2 linked regions of the Flammeovirga agarivorans genome follow. The protein of the gene in region 1 interacts with the protein of each later gene in a pairwise test. Links are inferred from orthologs where the notes say so. Each region holds a gene or a part of one and is shown in the gene's direction. Other genes may lie near its edges.

Region 1 (10,564 bases):
CCTTTTGTGGAAGGAAGTAGATGAACTCGATCGAAATATTCAGTTAAAGAAAGAATCAGTTTATCACCTTAATGAGCAAAAAGATACTTCTGTTAAAAGAGGAAAAACATTAGAACAAAGTGAGATAGAATTAACAGAAAAGCTTACTCATTTAAGGTCTTCATTACAATCGGATGAGAATTGGGGACTTGAGCATCAATCACTTTCTACATTAGAAGATGATTTACCACTTATTAGATCACATGTTTCTCAAAAGCAAAAGCTAGACAGCAATTTTGAGGAAGCTATTCATATTGTCTCAGTAGGCATTCAACAAAAATTATCGCCATTAACTTATTCTCAGAAAAAAGAAACGATCGAAGGTTGGGAAAAATCAGGAAAAGCTACATTAAAGACATTAGAAGGTGCATTAAAATACCCTGATTTACCTTTTGAAGTATTGGATGACCGAATACAACTGTTCGACTCTTATGAAAAACAACTCCAATTAATTCAAGAGCAAGAACGTCAGATTCAAGTTTTGACATTGGAACAGGAAAATATTCAAACTCGAAAAAAATCAAATGAGGAAAGACTTTTAGTAACACAAAAAGAATCTGATTACCTAAAAGTTTTGATTGAAGAATTAGAAGTAAAAGTGAGACGATTGAGTCTTGAATCATCTGAAAATATCGAGAAATTAAGAAGTCAGCTGATTGAAGGAGAGGCATGTATGGTCTGTGGATCGGTACATCACCCTTATGCTCATGAGACTTCTTCTAAGGATGAATTAAAAGAAGTAGAACATCAGTTAGTAATATCAAAGAAAGAGTATCAAGAGAAACTCAAGAACCATCAAACAGAATTAAGTACAAAAGCAAAGATTGAAGCTACTGTAGAATCATTACTTCTTCAGAAAAATAAATTAAATATAGATCTCAATGAATTTAAAGAGGAGGGAAAATCTCTAGTTCTGAAGATCAATCAATTGGATATTCCACCTGACAAACAATCTGCGAAGGAATTTCAAGATGAGAAAAGTAGAATTTTAGAAATTCAAAGTAAAAAGAAAGGACTGGAAGAGATTAGTACCCTATATCAGATAGTATTACAGATTGTAGAGATTGATAAAGAGCTAACATCCTATATTACAAAATATAATAAGTATGTAGCTACTGAAAATGATTGGGAACAATTGGTGGCTTTAAAAACGAAATGGGATGATAAACAACAATTGATAAAAGAGTATCCAAAGTTAATTTTAGAAAAGGAAGAGCAAAAAGCTCAAAATAAGAAATTGATTTCAGATCATCTGCTAGAAGTACAAAAATTGAACAATGATATTTCTGATGTTAATTCTAATCTAGAGTACCAAGGAAAGGAAAGACATAGATTATTTGGAGAAAAAGAAATTGAAAAAGAACGAGCAGTACTTCTAGATAAAAAAACGGAACAGGATAGAAAAGTAAGACAGATTGAGCTTGAATTATCTAAACTTAAGGCTGAAATATTATCTTTTGAAAAACAAGTGATAGACTATTCCAAAGAAGAGAAATCAATTTCTACTTTACTCCTAGAAAGTAAAAGTAAATTGGATCTAAAATTAGCATCTGCTGCTATTACTTTATCGTCTTTTGAAAATGGCTTGTTAGAAGAAAATGAGTATCAGGAATTAAGTCTAAAAGTGAAGCATTATGACAATGCATTGACGGCTTTAAACTCTTCATTAGAGACACTTCTATCAGAAGTGGGTAAAGCTATTTCTGAAGATAAGTTTAAAGAACAGACATTAGAACAACTACAAGATTCTTTTGCGGAGCAAGAAATCAAAATACAATCAAAAGAAACAGAGTTAAGAGCTCTTGAAACTGAGATTTCTTTAAATAATGAAAAGGTTAAGGAACTTGAAGAAACACTAAAGAAAATCTCTACTATGAAACCTGAATATGATTTATGGAAAACCATGAATACACTCATTGGATCTTCAAATGGAGATGAATTTAATAAGTTTGCTCAAAGTATTGTACTGAGAAAACTATTGCATAAAGCAAACCATCATCTTAAAAAGTTTACTGATAGATATTTATTTGCTCCACCAAAAGTAAATGGTACTCAAGATTTATATATTTTAGACCGATATGCAGGTGATAAAGAAAGGGTAGTGAGTTCAGTTAGTGGAGGTGAATCTTTCTTATTGAGCTTGTCTCTATCCTTAGGTTTAGCTGATTTGGCTTCTAATAATGTAAAAGTGGAAAGCTTATTTATTGATGAAGGTTTTGGGACGTTAGATGAAGAAGCTTTGGATCAGGCCATATCTGCATTAGAAAAACTAAATGATCTTGGCGGGAAAACAATCTCCGTAATTTCCCATGTTCCTCAAATTAAAGAACGTGTTCCTGCCAAGATTCAGGTGATTTCAAATGGTTCATCAGGCCATAGTAAAATTGAAGTAACACAATAGTATTTAGAAGGAGTTTACATTGTTGTGAGCTCCTTTTTTAAAATACGTAATGATAGAAACCATAGTAGATACAAGCGGCTCCTGCCATCACAAAAATATGCCATATTGCATGGTTATAACGTAATTTCCTCCAAAGGTAAAAGGGAACTCCTAATGTATAACATAATCCTCCTGCAACTACCCAATAAATTCCATCACCAATTTCTTGTATCATTTCTGGTAATAGAAATATGCCAATCCAACCTGTAGCAATGTACATACTGACTGATAACCACTGAAAACGGTCTGCATATATAATTTTGAAAACAGTACCTATAAAGGCAACAATCCAAATAGAAATAAATAGCCAATGTCCACCTAAATGAGGAATCTTGATTAAGGCCATTGGTGTATAAGTACCCGCAATTAACCAATAGATAGCACTATGGTCTAAAATCACAAAAGTTTTAGTGTAGGCATCGTCTGTATGGATATGAAGTAAGGTAGAGCAAGTAAATAAGATAATCATACTGCCGCCGTAAAGCATGGCACTGATTACCATTCTGGGGTTTGATAGATCTATTCTGCTTAAAATTAACCATAAACCAATGACAGCTAACCCTGCTGCAATTCCGTGAGTTAAACTGTTAATCCGTTCTTCTTCTGGGGAGTCTCGTGGTATTTCTAATTCATTTGCAGTAGAGGGATGTTCAATTTTCGTTTGATTATAAGTAGAAGTATAAGGAACTTTTTTCATGGGAAAATTATATTTATTATGAGAGATAGTAAACTATTGGGTATTAGGTGATAGGTTATGTATATAAGACAATTTAGTTTCAATAGTAGCCAAAACAAATAGTGTTTATTTAAGGGTTAAGTATTAACTTCGCTTTAGTACTTAAAGAATCTACATATATATAATAACGAAATTTTTAATGATAATCAAGCTTTTTGTTTATTTGTAAGACTCTTAAAAATCAGTATTAAACACATATTAATCATTCTTCAAATAATACAATAAATATGACAGCGAAAACATATTTAGCTACCAATCCTAGTATTTGGACAGGTCGTGTAGATGGCGACACTTACGACGTTTACAGATGGCATCAGAAGGTAGATATTATAGATTTAAACGTTTCAGAAATCCCAGACCTATCTTTTGGACACCAAGGTATTGCCATTGTAGGCTTTATGTGCCAGGAAGGTGTAAAAAGAAATAAAGGTAGACTCGGTGCTGTAGATGGCCCATATGAACTAAGAAAAGCATGTGCAAACCTTCCTGTTCACTTTCCTCAAGAAATGAAATTAATTGATGTAGGAAATATTCAATGCATCAATGAAGATATGGAAGGAGCCCAAAAAGATTTAGGTGATATGGTGGCTCAACTTTTAATTAAAGGTTATAGACCTTTAGTTTGGGGTGGGGGACATGAGATTGCTTATGGACATTACCTTGGTGTTAAGAAATTTATTGAAGAAAAACATCCAGGTAAAACTTTAGGTATTCTTAATCTTGATGCTCACTTTGACTTAAGAGAGCCAGATCCATTACCAAGTTCAGGAACACCATTTTATCAGATGGGTATGGACTTTAAGAAGAAAGGAGAAGAGTTTAACTACTTAGTGATTGGTATTCAAAAGAATAGTAATACTCAGCGATTATATAATACTGCTAATGAATTGGGAGTAAAGTATATTTCGGGTAGAAGAATTACTGAGGCTGATAAAGTGGGGACTACACACAAATTGACTGCATTTGTAGATAAAGTAGATTTTATCTACCAAACAACATGTATGGATGTATTTGCCGCCCATTTTGCACCAGGTGTAAGTGCTTCAGCTTATAATGGTATTGAGCCGAATCCTACTTTTATGAAGTTATTCAAAAAAATCTATAAAAGTGGTAAGGTAATTTCTTCTGATATTGCAGAGTTGAACCCTTCTTTAGATATTGATAAAAGAACAGCAAAACTAGCTGCAGCTCTATCATTTGAGATTGTGAAAGCATAGAATAATGGATGTAAAGATAGAATCGTCTTGGAAAACTAGACTACAAACTGAATTTGAGAAACCTTACTTTTCCTCATTAGTAGAATTTGTAAAGGGTGAATACGCTTCAAAGAAAATTTTTCCACCTGCAGGTCAAATTTTTAATGCATTTGATCGTTGTACTTTTGACAATGTAAAAGTTGTTATCCTTGGTCAGGATCCATACCATGATGATGGACAGGCCAATGGTTTGTGCTTTTCTGTAGCAGATGGAATAAAACAACCACCTTCTTTGGTAAATATTTTTAAGGAAATCGAAGGAGATTTAGGGATTCCTAGACCTACTTCTGGTAATCTTGAGCGTTGGGCAGACCAAGGTGTTCTTCTTTTGAATGCAACACTTACTGTTGAAGCACACAAGGCAGGGTCTCACCAGAAAAAAGGCTGGGAAGAGTTTACTGATGCAGTAATCAAGAAAGTCTCTGAAGAGCAAGAAGGTGTAGTATTTTTCTTATGGGGTTCATATGCTCAAAAGAAAGGGAAAGTGATTGATACAAATAAGCATTTAGTGTTGAAATCTGTACATCCTTCTCCTTTATCTGCACACAGAGGTTTCTTTGGAAATCAACAGTTTAGTAAAGCCAATCACTACTTAAAGGAACAGGGTAAAAGCCCAATTAATTGGTAATTTTACAGTAGAAGAGACACCTTATGAAAAAGAAAATTGTAGGAAGTTATCCTTATACAAACGTATTGTTTAGTATTTCTGCAGCTTTATTTATGATCGCACTTTTTGCACTATTCGCTTTAGGGACTTCCCGTTTAGCGAAAAGAGTCGCTAGCGGTATCGAGATGCAGGTAGTATTAGAGAATAAAGTAGGTCCTACAAGTAGAGAAGCTATTGTTGATCAAATTGTGAGTATGGATTTTATTTCAGAGAATGATCCTCCACAATTTATCAGTAAAGAAGAGGCCGCTGAAATAATGATAGAATCTACCGGAGAAGATTTTGTTCGCTTTTTAGGTGATAATCCTCTTAGAGATGCTTATGCAGTTAGAGTCGGTATTGATATTCAAGATGATGAAGCACTAGAAATAGCAAAAAAACAACTTCAAGAGATTGAAGGAGTTTATGAAGTGGTATATACAAGTAGTGTTATCAGGAATGTTAGAACAAATATGAGAGCTATTGGTTCTGTGGTAGTGGTATTATCCTTGATTTTCTTCGCTACTGCCATTATACTGATCAACAATTCTATTCGATTGGCACTGTTCTCACAACGTTTTCTGATAAGGTCAATGCAACTAGTAGGTGCAACTCAAATGTTTATCAAAAAACCATTTTTAATCAGAGGTGCTATACAGGGGGCTGTTGGTGGAACTATTTCTTCGATATTTATTGCAGTAGTTAGTGCATCTGCATTCTCTAGTTTACCACAGTTTACTTACTTAATTAGTAGTGGAGATATTTGGTTTGTCTGTTTACTTTCAATAATTCTTGGAACCTTAGTAGTGGTTTCTAGCGTATACTTTTCTATCAGTAAGTATTTAAAAATGAAATTGGACGATTTATATTAAAAAAGTCGTTATTAAATATATAAAGTAATGGGTAAAAAAGATTCAGGAGATTGGAAAGATCGTTTGGGTGTAGTTTTCAGTACTGACCCTGATTATGATTACGATTATGATGGGGATGAAGAAGTAGAAACACTTCCTCCAAATCAACAAGATTTGAGAGTAATGCTTGATCGCAAAAATCGTAAGGGGAAGTCGGCAACATTAGTGACTGGTTTTGAGGGTTCTGATGATGATTTAAAAGCCCTTGCAAAAACACTAAAGTCTAAATGTGGCGTAGGCGGTTCAGCAAAAGATGGAGAAATTATCATCCAAGGAGACTTTAGAGATAAAGTACTTGAACTGTTAAAAGCAGCAGGCTATAAAGCAAAAAAATCAGGAGGGTAGTCTCCTGATTTATTGATATATGAAAGCACTCAATGTTATTCTGCATTGAGTGCTTTTTTGTAGGTGTCGATGGCTTTTAATCTTGCAGTTTTGTGCTCAACAATGGGTTCAATATAATTTTTTGGATCAAAGTTAGGAATCCATTTCTTGATGTACTTTAAGTCTTTATCAAATTTCTTCATTTGTGATTCTGGATTGAAAACTCTAAAGTAAGGTTGAGCATCTGTACCCGTTCCTGCAGCCCATTGCCAACTACCATTATTAGCGGATAAATCAAAATCTAATAACTTCTCTGCAAAATAGGCTTCACCCCATTTCCAATCAATCAGTAAGTGTTTACAAAGGAAGCTGGCAACAATCATTCTTGCTCTGTTGTGCATGTACCCTGTAGTGTTTAATTCATTCATGGCAGCATCTACGATTGGGTATCCTGTTTTGCCATTTTTCCACGCCTCAAAATATTCCTCGTTGTTTTCCCATATCACCTTATCGTACTTTCTGTTGTAGTTATTGGAAACCACATGTGGAAAGTGAAAAAGGATCATCATATAAAAGTCTCTCCATATGATTTGATTCATAAATACCTCATTCAATTGATAACTTTGTCTCAGTACTTCCCTTACACTGATAGTGCCGAAACGAAGGTGAATACCTAGGTGTGTAGTTCCCTTTATACTAGGGAAATCTCGTTGCTGATCATAATTCGTTACAATATCCAAGTCTAATGAAAGTGGAGGAATGACTTTACCTGAATTCTCAAATCCCATATCGCCCAATGATACCATTGCTTCAGGAGAACATGAGTAATAGTTCTCAACCAAACTGCAATCAAAGTGTTGTATTGCTTCAGGGTTTTCTTGCAGTCTTAATTTCCACTTTCTTGAGTAAGGAGTAAACACTACATAAGGCGATCCGTCATCTTTGGTAATCTCTTCTTTTTCAAAAATACATTGGTCTTTATGAGTGATAAAGGGAATTTGTTTGTCAGCTAAAATGGTATTTATTTCTTGATCTCTCTCTAATGCATAAGGTTCATAGTCATGATTTGTATGTACAGCACTAATATCATATGTACTCACTAATTTTTTCCAAGCATTAGTGGGAGTGTCATAAATAGTATAAAGAGTACTGCCGAGTTCCTCAAGCTGTTCTTTAATGCCGTTTAATTGCTGATGGATAAAATTGACTCTCGGGTCTTGTCTATCGTTTAGGTCTTCTAAGATATTTTTATCAAAAATAAATATAGGAAGTACATGCTTTGATGTACTTAATGCATGATGTAAGGCTACATTATCTACTAATCTTAAATCTCTTCTAAGCCAAACAATAGATATTTTTTCCATATAATTAAAATATTATCGAAATCTTTGTAATTACATTATTTAAGATAATAAACATTTCATCATATATCTTGTTTGATTTTTGCTAAATTATATTTAGAAATTAGCGATTTTATTAGAAATTAATTTATGAAGCTTATATATACTATTACTCTATTATTACTGACCATTCAATTATTCGCTCAAGAAAAATATTATCTCGTCGTTTTTGATGGAAAAGATGATACTACTTATTCATTAGATACTCCGGCGGAATACCTTTCTCAAGAGGCTATTGATCGAAGAGAGAAATACAATATTGCTATAGACTCCACAGATTTGCCTGTAGTGGCCTCTTATATCTCTGCAGTAGAAAATACAGGGGCAACAATTTGGCATCCCATGAGGTGGTTTAATGGCGTGATTGTGTCTGATGCTGATTCATCAACTATTTCAGCATTACCGCATGTGTCCAGTGTCCTTAACATGAGTGATAAATCAATGGGAGGAACCAATACTATTGATGACATTAAAGTGTCAACTGATTTTGGTAATGCTGAAATCCAATCGGAAATGATTGGCGTCGACAAAATGCATGAATTAGGATATAAAGGAGAAGGAATTCATATCGCTGTTCTAGATGCTGGCTTTAAGAATTATAATTCTATCGATCATTTTGAGAATACTTCTTTTGGAGAAATCTATGACCTTTATTCAAAAGATGAAATTGTAGAAGATGATCATAGACATGGCACAGAAGTATTGTCTACAATGGCGGCAAATATAGATGGGAATTTTGTTGGAGGCTCTCCATTATCTACCTATTCTTTGTATAGAACAGAATATGTAAATTCTGAAACAAGGATTGAAGAATTGATGTGGGTAGTTGCTGCTGAAAGGGCTGATTCTTTAGGTGCTGATATTATTCAAAGTTCATTAGGATATTATGACTTTGACGATCCCACTCAAAACTATACTCATGATGATTTAGATGGAGAAACGGCATGGATTTCATTAGGAGCAAACCATGCATTTACAAAAGGAATATTAGTAGTAGTTTCTGCAGGAAATGAAGGTTCGTACAATTGGAGAAAGGTTACTTTTCCGGGTGATTCCCCTTTTGTATTAACGGTAGGTTCTGTAAGTGCTGCAGGAAATAGAGCTTATTCAAGTTCTACGGGTAATACAGCTGATAACCGCATAAAACCAGATGTAATGGCATTGGGTCAAGGGTGCCAGGTGATTGATGAAAATGGAAATCAAAAAGTAAGTAATGGGACATCTTTTGCAGCGCCCCAAATGGCTAGTTTTGCAGCAGGTTTGTTGGAAGCCAGACCAGAACTTTCTCCAATCGAAGCAATTAGAATTATCAGGGCATCTGCAGATAGATATACTTCACCAGATTCGTTATATGGTTATGGAGTTCCTGATTTTGCTTTGGCTGTTAACATCACCGGAACAGATCAAGAACCTTCGATATTATCAATTAAAGCATATCCAAATCCTGTCGATGGGGAAACGGTGAAATTGGATTTACCCACAGAACTGATCAATAAATCCATAAAAGTAGTATGGCATGATTTATCAGGGAAAGCCATTAAAAAGAAGGAGTATCATCAACTCATTTCTACAATGGAAATAAAAGTACCTCAAAAATTGAGAAAACAATATGCTCTATTGCACATAGAATCTGAGAATGGAGCGACAACTTTAAAGTTAAAAATTAACTAACACATTTATTCTTAAATATTAATCATGAAACAGATACTTGTAACGGGTGGAACAGGCTATATCGGTTCACACACAGTAGTTGAATTACAAAATAAAGGCTACGAAGTCGTTATTGTGGATGACTTATCGAACTCAGAAAAAGATGTAGTTGATAGAATAGAAAAAATTAGTGGCATCCGTCCTATTTTTGAAGAGTTGGATTTAGTAGATGCAGCCGGTACTGATAAGATGTTTCAAAAGTATTCAAACCTTGAAGCAGTAATTCATTTCGCTGCTTTTAAAGCGGTGGGTGAGTCTGTTCAGGAACCATTAAGATATTATCAAAACAACTTGGTGTCTTTGATTAACCTTTTGAATTGTATGCGTAAGTATAAGGTTCAAAACATGGTCTTTTCATCATCTTGTACTGTTTATGGCCAGCCTGAGTCATTGCCAGTAACAGAAAATGCCCCTGTGCAACCTGCAGAGTCTCCGTATGGAAATACAAAGCAAATTTGTGAAGAGATCCTTAGAGATAGTGTAAAGGCATATCCTGAGATCAAAGCGATCGCTTTAAGGTATTTCAACCCAGTAGGTGCACATAAATCTGCTTTGATAGGTGAACTGCCTAAAGGAGTACCTCAAAATTTAGTGCCTTTTATTACTCAAACGGCTATAGGTTTAAGGGATCAACTTTCTGTATTCGGAAGTGACTATAATACTGTAGATGGTTCGGCAGTACGTGATTATATTCATGTGGTAGATCTTGCACAAGCACATATTATTGCTGCTGAAAGGTTATTGGAAGGCAGAAATGAAGAGAACTACGAATTCTTTAATCTTGGTACTGGAACAGGAAGTTCGGTTTTACAGGTGATTAATGCTTTTGAAGAAGCTAATGGTCTTCCGGTAAAATATAAGATTGTAGACCGTAGAGAGGGTGATGTAGAACAGATTTGGGCCGATACCACTATCGCCAATGAAGTCTTAGGGTGGAAAGCCAATCGAGGGTTGGATGATATGATGAGTTCTGCCTGGGCTTGGGAGAAAAATCTAAGAGAAGGAGATTGTTAATAGTATTGGAATATAAAAAAGGGGAATTGATTAGTATTCAATTCCCCTTTTTCTTTAAAGAACGTTTAAGTTTTGTTCTTTGATCTTT
Region 2 (10,363 bases), 160 kb from region 1 along the record:
GAAAAACGTATACCAGCACCAGGTAAACATGGTATGATATACTTTGACGGTGTGATCCTTGCTCACTCGAATGAAGCAGAATGGAATCGTTTTAAAGCAGACCATACCAATGAAGCTATTTTAGATAGAATTGTTAAAATCGAAGTACCGTATGTTCTAGAGCTGTCGGAGGAAATCAAGATTTATCAAAAAATCATTGGTAAATCGGACTTCAATGCACACATCGCACCACACTCGTTAGAAATCGCTTCAATGTTTGCCATTCTAACTAGGTTAAAGCCTACCAACAAATGCGATCTATTGACGAAGCTGAAGCTTTACAATGGTGATGAAGTCACAGAAAATGGGCAATCCAAACGTATCAACGTGATGGAGCTTAAAGAAGAAGTTGAAGACGAAGGAATGAGCGGTATTTCAACCCGTTTCATCATGAAGTCTTTAGATAATGCCCTATCTGACACAGAAACAAATACAATCCATCCTATTGCTGTTTTAGATGCTCTACAAAACAAATTGAAAGAAGAGCCTATGCCAGGTGATATTAAGGACCACTACATGCATATCCTTAAGGATATTCTTTATAAGGAATACCTGAAAATGCTTGAAGGTGATATCACAAAAGCATTTGTTCATGCTTATGATGAGCAGGCTGAATCATTATTCCAAAACTATTTAGATCATGTTGAAGCCTATGTACTGAAGAGAAAAGTTACAGGGGCCAATAATGAAGAACTTGACCCAGATGTTAAGTTCCTAGAGTCCATTGAACAACAAATCGGTATATCAGGAACAGCTGCAGATGGATTCCGTCAGGATGTAATGAGTTATGTAACGCATATTCTCAGAAGAAATGGAGAATTACATTACACAAGTTATGAACCTCTAAAAGAAGCTATTGAGAAAAAATTGATGGCGTCTGTTAAAGACATCACCAGAATTATTCTTAAAGCCAAAACTAGAGACGACTCACAGAAATCAAAATATGATGCTATGGTATCCCAAATGATAAATATGGGATATAATGAAGAAAGCGTTGAAGCGGTGTTATCATTCGCTTCAAACAACCTATGGAAAGATTAGCAGCATCATATAGGTTGTAGAGGCAAGGTGCCCCCGCCTTGTCTCTCTTTTACCTATCAAAAAAATTACATCATGGCTATTTTTAAAGAATTCAGCAAACAGAAAAGAGATCGTTCTGCTGCTGATAGGCAACGCCATAAAGAACTTGTAAAAGAAAAAATCAAGAAAGGTATTGCTGATGTTATAGCAGAAGAATCGATCATTGGTCAAGACAAAGACAAAAAGATTAAGGTTCCCATTAAAGGGATCAAAGAGTACCGATTTGTCTTCGGGTCTAACAAAGGAAAAGGTGCAGCACAAGGCACTGGTAAAGAACAAAAAGGGCAAGTAATACAAGACCAAAATGCCCAACAACAAAAAGGCAAAGGAAAAGGTGAAGCAGGCAGTGACCCTGGTGAAGATATCTATGAAACCGAAATCACACTAGAAGAAGCCATTCAGTTTATGTTTGAAGACTTGGAATTACCTGATATGGATCAGAAAAAGTACTTCCAGACAGATACTGAGGTGATGCGTAAACTGCTTGGCTATCAGAAAAAAGGAATTAGAGCCCGACTTTCAAAACGAAAAACTATGATGAATAGGATAAAGCGTATGAAAGCTAAAGGCATTGATAGCAAAGCATTATATGAAAGTAAAGATTCTTCTTTCCCTTTCCATAATGATGACCTAGTATACCGTAGGCTGCAAGTTGACACTGAAGAACATTCTAATGCAGTTGTTCTTTGTCTTATGGATACATCTGGATCTATGGATCAAGCAAAAAAGTACTTAGCAAGAAGTTTTTACTTTATGCTGTATACTTTTTTACAGACACGGTATGAAAACACTGAAATCATTTTTATCGCTCACCATACTGAAGCCAAAGAAGTGACCGAAGATGAGTTTTTCCACAAAGGAGAATCCGGAGGTACTATTATTTCCTCAGCATATAACAAAGCCTTAGAAATTATTGAAGAACGATATAATCCACTACTATGGAACATTTATGCTTTCCATTGTTCAGATGGTGATAACTTTTCTTCTGATAATAAGAAGGCTATCGAAAGTGCTGTGAAGCTAAGTAATGTCTGCAACTTGTTTGGCTATGGAGAAATTAAACCTGATGTCGGTTACTCATGGTCTTCCATGATTGATGAATACAAAAAAATCGAGGAAGACAACTTCATTTGTTTAAGAATGAGAACAAAAGAAGCCGTTTGGCCTGCACTTCAGAAATTTCTCAGAAAAGATAAAAGTAATACACTTATGGATTAAGTAAGTGCTATGAATATCCTTCATAAATAAACTATTAAAAATGGATTGGGTATTAAAAGATTTAGCAAAATGGAACGATAAGATTGAAGAAATTGCCCAAGAATGTGGTTTAGACTATTACCCTCAAGAATTTGAAGTATGTGATTACCATGACATGCTTGGGTACCAATCTTACGTAGGGATGCCTTCAAGATATCCCCATTGGAGTTTTGGAAAATCGTTTGAAAAACAAAATACCATGTACAAATTGGGAATGAGTGGCCTAGCTTACGAAATGGTTATTAACTCAAATCCCTGTCTTGCCTATTTAATGATAGACAACCCGTTATCAATGCAAATTTTGGTAATGGCCCATGTATATGGACATAATGACTTCTTCAAAAACAATATAAATTTCTCTAAAACAAGAGCTGAATATGCTCTAGAAATGTTTAAACTTAACGCTGACCGTATTCGTTCTTTTCATGAAACACCTAGTATTGGATATGAAGGTGTTGAAAGAATTTTAGATGCTGCTCATGCTATTAGTTTTCATGTTGACAGAAACCAACGCATTGTGCGCTTGTCTGAAGAAGAGCAAAGAATTCAACATTTTCAACATGTAAATAGAGAAAAAGACAATTGGGACGAACTCAAAAAACCTGAAAAAGATGAGGACTTTATTCCTGCCCTCTCAGAAGACTTGATGTTATTCCTTATAGAAAATAGTCGCTTTCTACAAAGTTGGGAAAAAGAAATCCTACGCATCGTAAGAGAAGAAACGTTATACTTTCTACCTCAAATGGAAACAAAGATTATGAATGAAGGTTGGGCCAGTTTCTGGCATTATACTATACTTCATAAACTTAACCTTCCTCCTGCTATGCATGTGGATTTTATCAGATCCCACAATCAAGTGATACGTCCTCATGTCGGTGGTCTTAATCCATATCACATTGGATTTACTTTAATGGCACACCTTGCAGGAAAAAAGGACGCTTTCGAATATGAAATCAATCCTAAAATATTTGATGTAAGAACTGTGGATAGAGATGCTTCTTTCTTAAGGAGATTCCTCACCAAAGAATTAATGGAAGAGTTGGGGCTTTTTGAGTACGAAAAAAACCAAGGAAGAATCACTGTCTCTAATACATCAGATGACTTCAAAGGATGGAAAGATGTTAGAGATACTTTGATTGCTCAAACAGGAACAGGTAGTATACCAGTGATAAAAGTGAAAGGAATTGCTCCTATTTCAAATTCACTAATGCTTGTACATGAGTTTGACGGTAGAGAACTTGAACTGGGATATGTAAGTAAAACCATGGAACATATCGCTACTTTATGGTCCGATTTTCCGGTAAAACTAGAAACTACTGTCGATGGACATGAAGTAACATGTATATACGCCAACAAAGAGTTTCGAGTCGAAGGTATAGATCGGGATGAAACCGAAACAGAATATACGCACATCTAAATGCATCAATGCTACAAAGTAAAATTTGTAGCATTTTTTATTCACAACAACTACCTCAAATTTTCAAAAAAACTTCCCACTCTTACTTCATTCATATTTTTTAAATGAATATCCACAAAAAAGGTAATATAAGTCATAAAAATGTCGTTCATTTGCAATTCGAACAAGCATTAAACATTGTGGGAGTATTTAGAAATATGTCGCGAAAGGACTCTGGAGAGAAAAAAGCGCGTTTAGATAAAGGAAGTATAAAGAAATTAAGAGGTGTTTTTAGATTTATGATGCCCTACAAAGGCATTTTCACACTCGGCTTAATCTGTCTCTTCTTCTCAAGTACAATTTTACTAGCACTACCAAAGTTAATTGGTACTTTGATGGATACAGCACAAGGTATTGTCACAATTCCTTGGCTACCTGATTTAACTTCAGTAGGCTTTGCACTCATCGCTGTATTATTTCTTCAAAGTTTATTCTCATTTGCAAGAGTATATCTTTTCGCTAAAGTAAACGAGAATGCTATAGCAGATTTACGAGGTGCTTTATATCAAAAATTCATGTCACTACCCATGTCTTTTTATGACAGGAATAGATCTGGCGAACTTTTCAGTAGAATTACTTCTGATGTTTCTGTACTTCAAGATACTTTTTCAACTACTCTAGCTGAATTATTTAGGCAACTTGCCACTTTAGTTTTTGGCGTAGTTATTTTATTCATGGAAAATCCAAAGTTGACGTTCTTTATGATGTTGACTTTCCCAGTACTTATCATTTTTGCTATCATCTTTGGTAAGTTTATTCGTAAGCTTTCAAAAGGTACACAAGATGCATTAGCAAAGGCCAATGTGATTGTTGAAGAAACTATTCAATCTATCGGTACTGTAAAAACTTTCGCGAACGAAGACTTTGAAGTCAACCGATACAACAGCAATTTATCGGGAGTTGTGAATATCGCCTTAAAAGCAGCAACATATAAAGGTACATTTATCTCATTCATCATTTTCGTATTGATGGGAGGTATCATTGGAGTATTATGGTATGGTACTTACATGGTGTCTCAAGGAGAAATCACGATTGGAGACTTAACCTCATTTGTATTGTATACGATGTTCATTGGAGGTTCAATTGGTGGCTTAGGAGATATTTATGGCAACTTACAAAAAGCTGTAGGTGCAACAGATCGAGTTGAAGAAATTTTAGCAGCAGAATCTGAACATGAAATTGACAAAGAAAACATTCCAAGATTAGAAGGAAATATTACTTTCAAGGATGTACGTTTCTCATACCCTACTAGAAAGGAGATTGAGGTATTGAAAGGTGTCAACCTACATATAAGCAAAGGTGAAAAAGTTGCTCTTGTTGGTAAGTCTGGTGGAGGTAAATCTACAATGGCACACCTATTACAACGTTTTTATGAAATTGAAGGTGGAGATCTTCTCATTGATGATAAATCGGCCAAAGATTATAACCTTATCGGATTCCGTAAACATGTAGGAGTTGTTCCTCAAGAAGTACTACTATTTGGTGGTTCTATTGAAGAAAATATCCGCTATGGTAATCCAGAAGCGACAAAGGAAATGATCATTGAAGCAGCTAAAAAAGCTAATGCCTTAGAATTCATCAATTCTTTCCCAGAAGGGTTTGAAACACTTGTAGGTGAAAGAGGTGTAAAACTATCTGGTGGACAAAGACAAAGAATTGCAATTGCTAGAGCGATCTTAAAAGATCCTGCTATATTGATCTTGGATGAAGCAACTTCTGCATTGGATATTGAGTCTGAAAAGTTAGTACAGGATGCTTTAGAGACGCTAATGGAAGGCAGAACTAGTTTGATCATTGCCCACCGTTTATCGACGATTAGAAATGCACACAAAATTGCGGTATTAGATAATGGTGTGATTTCTGAAATCGGTAAACACGATGAGTTAATGGAAAAAGAAGATGGAGCATATAATAAGTTGATCCAACTTCAAGAATTTTAAATTAATGCAATTTAAGAGTTAAACTACTCTAGTAATCTCATAAATCACTGATAATTAAGCAGTAGAAAAACCTGCTAATAGATATTTAAAAATAAGGTTAGAGGTCGAAATTTACATCGATCAACTAACCTTATTTTTTATTTGGTAATTTTTAGTCTTCTATATAAGTTTGTTTACAAATTATGAATAACACATCTATACATAACCCTATAGCTTTTTATTTATTCATAACACATAAAAAATAATCGATAACAATAATAGACACAAACAAATTATGGAAAACTACGCACCTAAAAAGGGAACTTTCACTTTTACTATGATTAAGCCTGGAGAAGAAAACCAAGATTACATTGGTGAAATCTTAACGATGATTCATGATGCAGGCTTCCGTATCCAAGCAATGAAAATGGTAAGGTTACGTACGAAACAAGCTGAAATGTTTTACCGCCACTTGTCTGACCAACCGTTCTTTCAAGATGTAGTAAATTACATGACTTCAGGACCTGTAGTTGCAGCCGTATTGGAAAAAGACAATGCAGTAGCTGACTACCGTAAATTGATTGGTGCAACAGATCCAACAAAAGCAGAAGACGGTACAATCCGTAAACGTTTTGCAAGATCAACTGATAGAAATGTTGTTCATGGTTCTGATTCTGATGACAATGCAGCTGAGGAAGCAACATTCTTCTTTTCTATGGGAGAACGTTACAACAATGAAGGACACTGTTTCTTTGGATGGGGTAACTAAGCTGAAATAGCATTCATATAAAAATAAAAAGTAGTCACGTCGACAAAAGGGGTGACTACTTTTTTTATAAAAAACATTCGGAGAATCTCTGAAAGCTTTAATAAATTGATATGAAAATTTTGTTTTACTTATTGTTTTTTTGAAGTAGGTAAGATGAAATTAACTTGACATCTTCCTGCGTCATTATATCGTGATCTATTATTTCTTCATTGTCTGAAATAGTTCTTTTCTTTTGAGACTTCATGATATTAAGATTTTTAAGTTCTGTTCAATTGTGATATATCTATTTGAACGCATTAAGTCTCTACCCGTTTGTGCTTTAAAGTTCAAAGTTTTTACCAAAAAGGTCAGATTAAATTGAGGTGCTATTTGTATTAAACAAAGAAAAAACAAAACATTTTAAATAACTGAAAATCAATTATTTCAAATACCATCTTAATATTGTTAACATATTATAATCGTCGTTTATTAATGATTACAAATGTTGTAAAAACAGGTCAACACGCATAAATTGAGGTATCAAAATACAAAAGCAACAAAGAAATGAATACCAAAAACAGCTATCTATAAAGAAAATTATTTCTTCCAACGCTTATTTATCACTTAAATTATCCAATGATTTACGGTAGTACCGAAAATCAATCAGAACCATTTTGCCTGTAGAAATTTAATACAAAGAAATCAATCATTATAAAATGAATTGACCTGTTTTTTGTATCACAATATTAATAGTGTTATACCTTAGATTCTTTACCTGGCCCTCATAAATGTTTTGCATTCTATGAGGGTGTTTTATTCAAACCTAAGTGATTCAATAGGATCTAATCTTGATGCTTTATTTGCTGGGTAAAACCCTGAAACAACTCCTACAACAACACAAACTACTATTGACACAATTAACCAGAACCAAGGAAATATAAAACCTTCGGTATCCATAAACTTAGCTAATACATTACCGATTAAGGCTCCAAAAAACGTCCCAAAAAGTCCTCCAATTAAACAGATAAAAATTGCTTCCATAAGGAATTGCTGTCTAATTGCAAAAGGTGTTGCTCCCAAAGACTTACGAATGCCTATCTCTCTTGTACGTTCAGTTACAGACACCATCATAATATTCATCAAACCGATAGATGCCCCTAACAATGTCACAATCGCAATAGCAAAACCTCCGATTCTAAGTTGCATTGTCATTTCATTAAATTCAGAGTTTAAAGAATCACTTCTTTTTATCTCAAAGGAATCTGGTTTTCCAAGTTGATCTCTTCTGATGATTCGCATTGTGCCTCTTGCTTCAGACATAGCATAATCAATACCTCTAGGATCTGTAGTATTTATTGTTGCTTTATAATATAAACTTTGCTGTGTAGCGAACTTATTAGCATTAAGAAGAGGAATAAACACCTGTCTATCGGCATCACCTCCACCAATACCTCCTTTCTCTTCCACGACTCCAATCACCCTAAACTTTTTACCTTTGAAACCGATAGCCTTATCAATAGGGTCTTCATCTTTTTCAAATAAGTTAGTATAAACCTCTTTTGAGATAATTGCTACATTTTGACCTTGAGATAATTCGATATTTGAGAACTCTCTACCATCTTTTATCTTATACCCATTATTTTTTAGGTACATATCATCGATACCCGTTACACTGTAATTGGGTGTTGTTTTTTTAGATAATCTTTTGATTTCCAATGAACCAGCGACCAAAGCTTCAAGGCTTACCTTACCTTCTACAGGTAATGATTCCTTTAATTTCTTCATTTGTTCGTAAGAAATGATATTCTTTTTTGCTAATTTTTTTCCAAAAGCACCTCTTCTTCTAGTTACATCTGAGATTTCAAAATTATTTACACCCAAGTCTGCCATACCAGAATTTATAGATTCATTAACGGCATCAATTGCTGTCATTATTCCGACCAAAGCCATAATACCGATAGCAATCATTGTAGATGTCAAGAATGAGCGAAGTTTATTTGCTTTTACAGAACTGAAAGCTTCAAATATATAAATTAAAATATTCATCGAATAAATCAGGTTTTCTTAGTTAAGTACAATTTATTTCCCTTCACTTTTTTTGAATTTTCAAACAAAAAGTACAATGTAATATTTTCATCAAAAAGTGACTTTTTCTAAAGTCATCAGAGAAAAAACAATTGTAACTTAAAGATAGTTAAAAAGTTGAAAAAGAATCAGTTTAACTTTCCTGTTAATCTATTTAGTCTATTTAGCCCCAATTAACACTATAAAACCCTACTAAACAATAATGCATGAAGACCATTATCTCACTTTGCTTTCTGCTATTGGCACAACTACATACTTTCGGATCTCATATACTTGTGCCAATGGATCAAGAACAAACTAACCACCTAAAGGCTTATGGAGTCACTTTTTGGGTTCTTGGACAAGAAGTGGAAGCCGATTGGCTACTCAATTACAGAGGTGGTAGTTTTATGTTTAAAAATCTACCCTTATTTGAACAAGAGCTTGTGATTAGGGGTGTAAGTTATGATGTGATTTCTGACGCTCAAGCTATTCAAATTAAAGAAGAAATTGCACACCCAGAATCCAATATGGATCTAATGAGATTAGACGCTGTACCTAGTATTGCTGTTTACTCTCCGCCCTCTAAACAACCTTGGGACGATGCCGTAACCTTGGTACTTACATATGCAGAGATTCCTTATGATGTCATCTTCGACGATGAAGTAATGGCAGATCTCTTACCTAAATATGATTGGCTTCACCTTCATCATGAAGATTTTACGGGTCAATATGGTAAGTTCTATGCTACTTATGGACGAGAAGCCTGGTACATTGAAGCACAAAATCAATTTGAAGAATCAGCAAAAAGACATGGATTTGAGAAAGTTTCTCACCTAAAAAGTGCTGTAGTAAAGAAAATTAGAGATTTCTGTGCAGGAGGAGGGTTCTTATTTGCCATGTGCTCTGCTACAGACACTTATGACATCGCTTTAGCAGCAGATAATGTTGATATCTGTGATTACATGTATGATGGCGATGGTGTTGACGAAAATGTTCATGACAAATTAAATTATAAGAACACTTTCGCATTTAAAGACTTTAAAATAAAACTCGACCCCTATCAATACGAATACTCACAGATAGATAACCAATCTTATGAAAGAGGCTTAAGAGAAGAAAATGATTACTTTGAATTATTCACTTTCTCTGCAAAATGGGATCCTGTTCCTACGATGTTAACTCAGAACCATGAGAAACAAGTTAAAGGTTTTATGGGACAGACAACTGCTTTCAAAAAGCATTTAATAAAAAGTGATGTTATTATTTTAGGAGAATGTGAGGCAGCCAAAGAAGCCAGATATATCCATGGTACTTATGGCAAAGGAACTTGGACTTTCTTCGGGGGACATGATCCAGAAGATTACCGTCATTTTGTTGGTGAGGAGCCAACAGATCTAAATCTTCATCCTAATTCTCCTGGTTATCGATTAATCTTGAATAACATTCTCTTCCCTGCCGCGAAGAAAAAGAAACAAAAAACCTGATACTACTTTTACTACTATCTATACGAAGCACTTGTTGGAAATCGACAAGTGCTTTTTCTTTATTTTAATGTTTACAGAAAAAGTAGTATTTTGATAGTCAATGGAACAACTCATCAAAATAACTATTCAGGTTTCTCAATTCTATCTATTTATAGGAATTCTCTTTGCTATCTTTTTTATCCTAAGAGGAGGAAAAAACTTAGATACCAAGTATAGCAATGCTCCTATTGTTGCAAAGATCATATGGATACCTGCAACGATATTATTATGGGTTTACTTACTTCCAAAAACAATTCGAAAATAAAATGAACAC

The links.
Region 2: the proteins of ung (region 1) and ndk interact in binary tests that used the Escherichia coli proteins (3 or more experiments, as listed by UniProt). The link is inferred for Flammeovirga agarivorans from one-to-one orthologs.

Annotation. Positions count from the first base shown.
Region 1 is NZ_JABAIL010000002.1:458,845-469,408, reverse strand. Bases 3,355-6,267 are described here. They hold ung (uracil-DNA glycosylase), read left to right. Parts: upstream 3,355-4,436; coding sequence 4,437-5,099; downstream 5,100-6,267. Other genes in these bases: HGP29_RS06630 (translation initiation factor), read left to right, coding at 6,017-6,267; HGP29_RS06635 (cell division protein FtsX), read left to right, coding at 5,123-5,989; hutG (formimidoylglutamase), read left to right, coding at 3,443-4,432. Outside these bases: HGP29_RS06655 (AAA family ATPase), read left to right, coding at 1-2,440; PAQR family membrane homeostasis protein TrhA, read right to left, coding at 2,478-3,176; more of HGP29_RS06630, read left to right, coding at 6,268-6,373; HGP29_RS06625 (cryptochrome/photolyase family protein), read right to left, coding at 6,409-7,716; HGP29_RS06620 (S8 family serine peptidase), read left to right, coding at 7,843-9,423; UDP-glucose 4-epimerase GalE, read left to right, coding at 9,448-10,476; HGP29_RS06610 (YicC/YloC family endoribonuclease), read right to left, coding at 10,531-10,564. UniProt on the Escherichia coli protein: Excises uracil residues from the DNA which can arise as a result of misincorporation of dUMP residues by DNA polymerase or due to deamination of cytosine.
Region 2 is NZ_JABAIL010000002.1:617,675-628,037, forward strand. What follows is about bases 5,072-7,783. They hold ndk (nucleoside-diphosphate kinase), read left to right. Parts: upstream 5,072-6,046; coding sequence 6,047-6,520; downstream 6,521-7,783. Other genes in these bases: HGP29_RS07295 (ABC transporter ATP-binding protein), read left to right, coding at 5,072-5,772; HGP29_RS07305 (ABC transporter permease), read right to left, coding at 7,313-7,783. Also shown: HGP29_RS07280 (serine protein kinase), read left to right, coding at 1-1,080; HGP29_RS07285 (YeaH/YhbH family protein), read left to right, coding at 1,153-2,337; HGP29_RS07290 (SpoVR family protein), read left to right, coding at 2,378-3,793; more of HGP29_RS07295, read left to right, coding at 3,991-5,071; more of HGP29_RS07305, read right to left, coding at 7,784-8,545; HGP29_RS07310 (asparagine synthetase B), read left to right, coding at 8,791-10,050; HGP29_RS07315 (hypothetical protein), read left to right, coding at 10,151-10,354; HGP29_RS07320 (hypothetical protein), read left to right, coding at 10,356-10,363. UniProt on the Escherichia coli protein: Major role in the synthesis of nucleoside triphosphates other than ATP. The ATP gamma phosphate is transferred to the NDP beta phosphate via a ping-pong mechanism, using a phosphorylated active-site intermediate.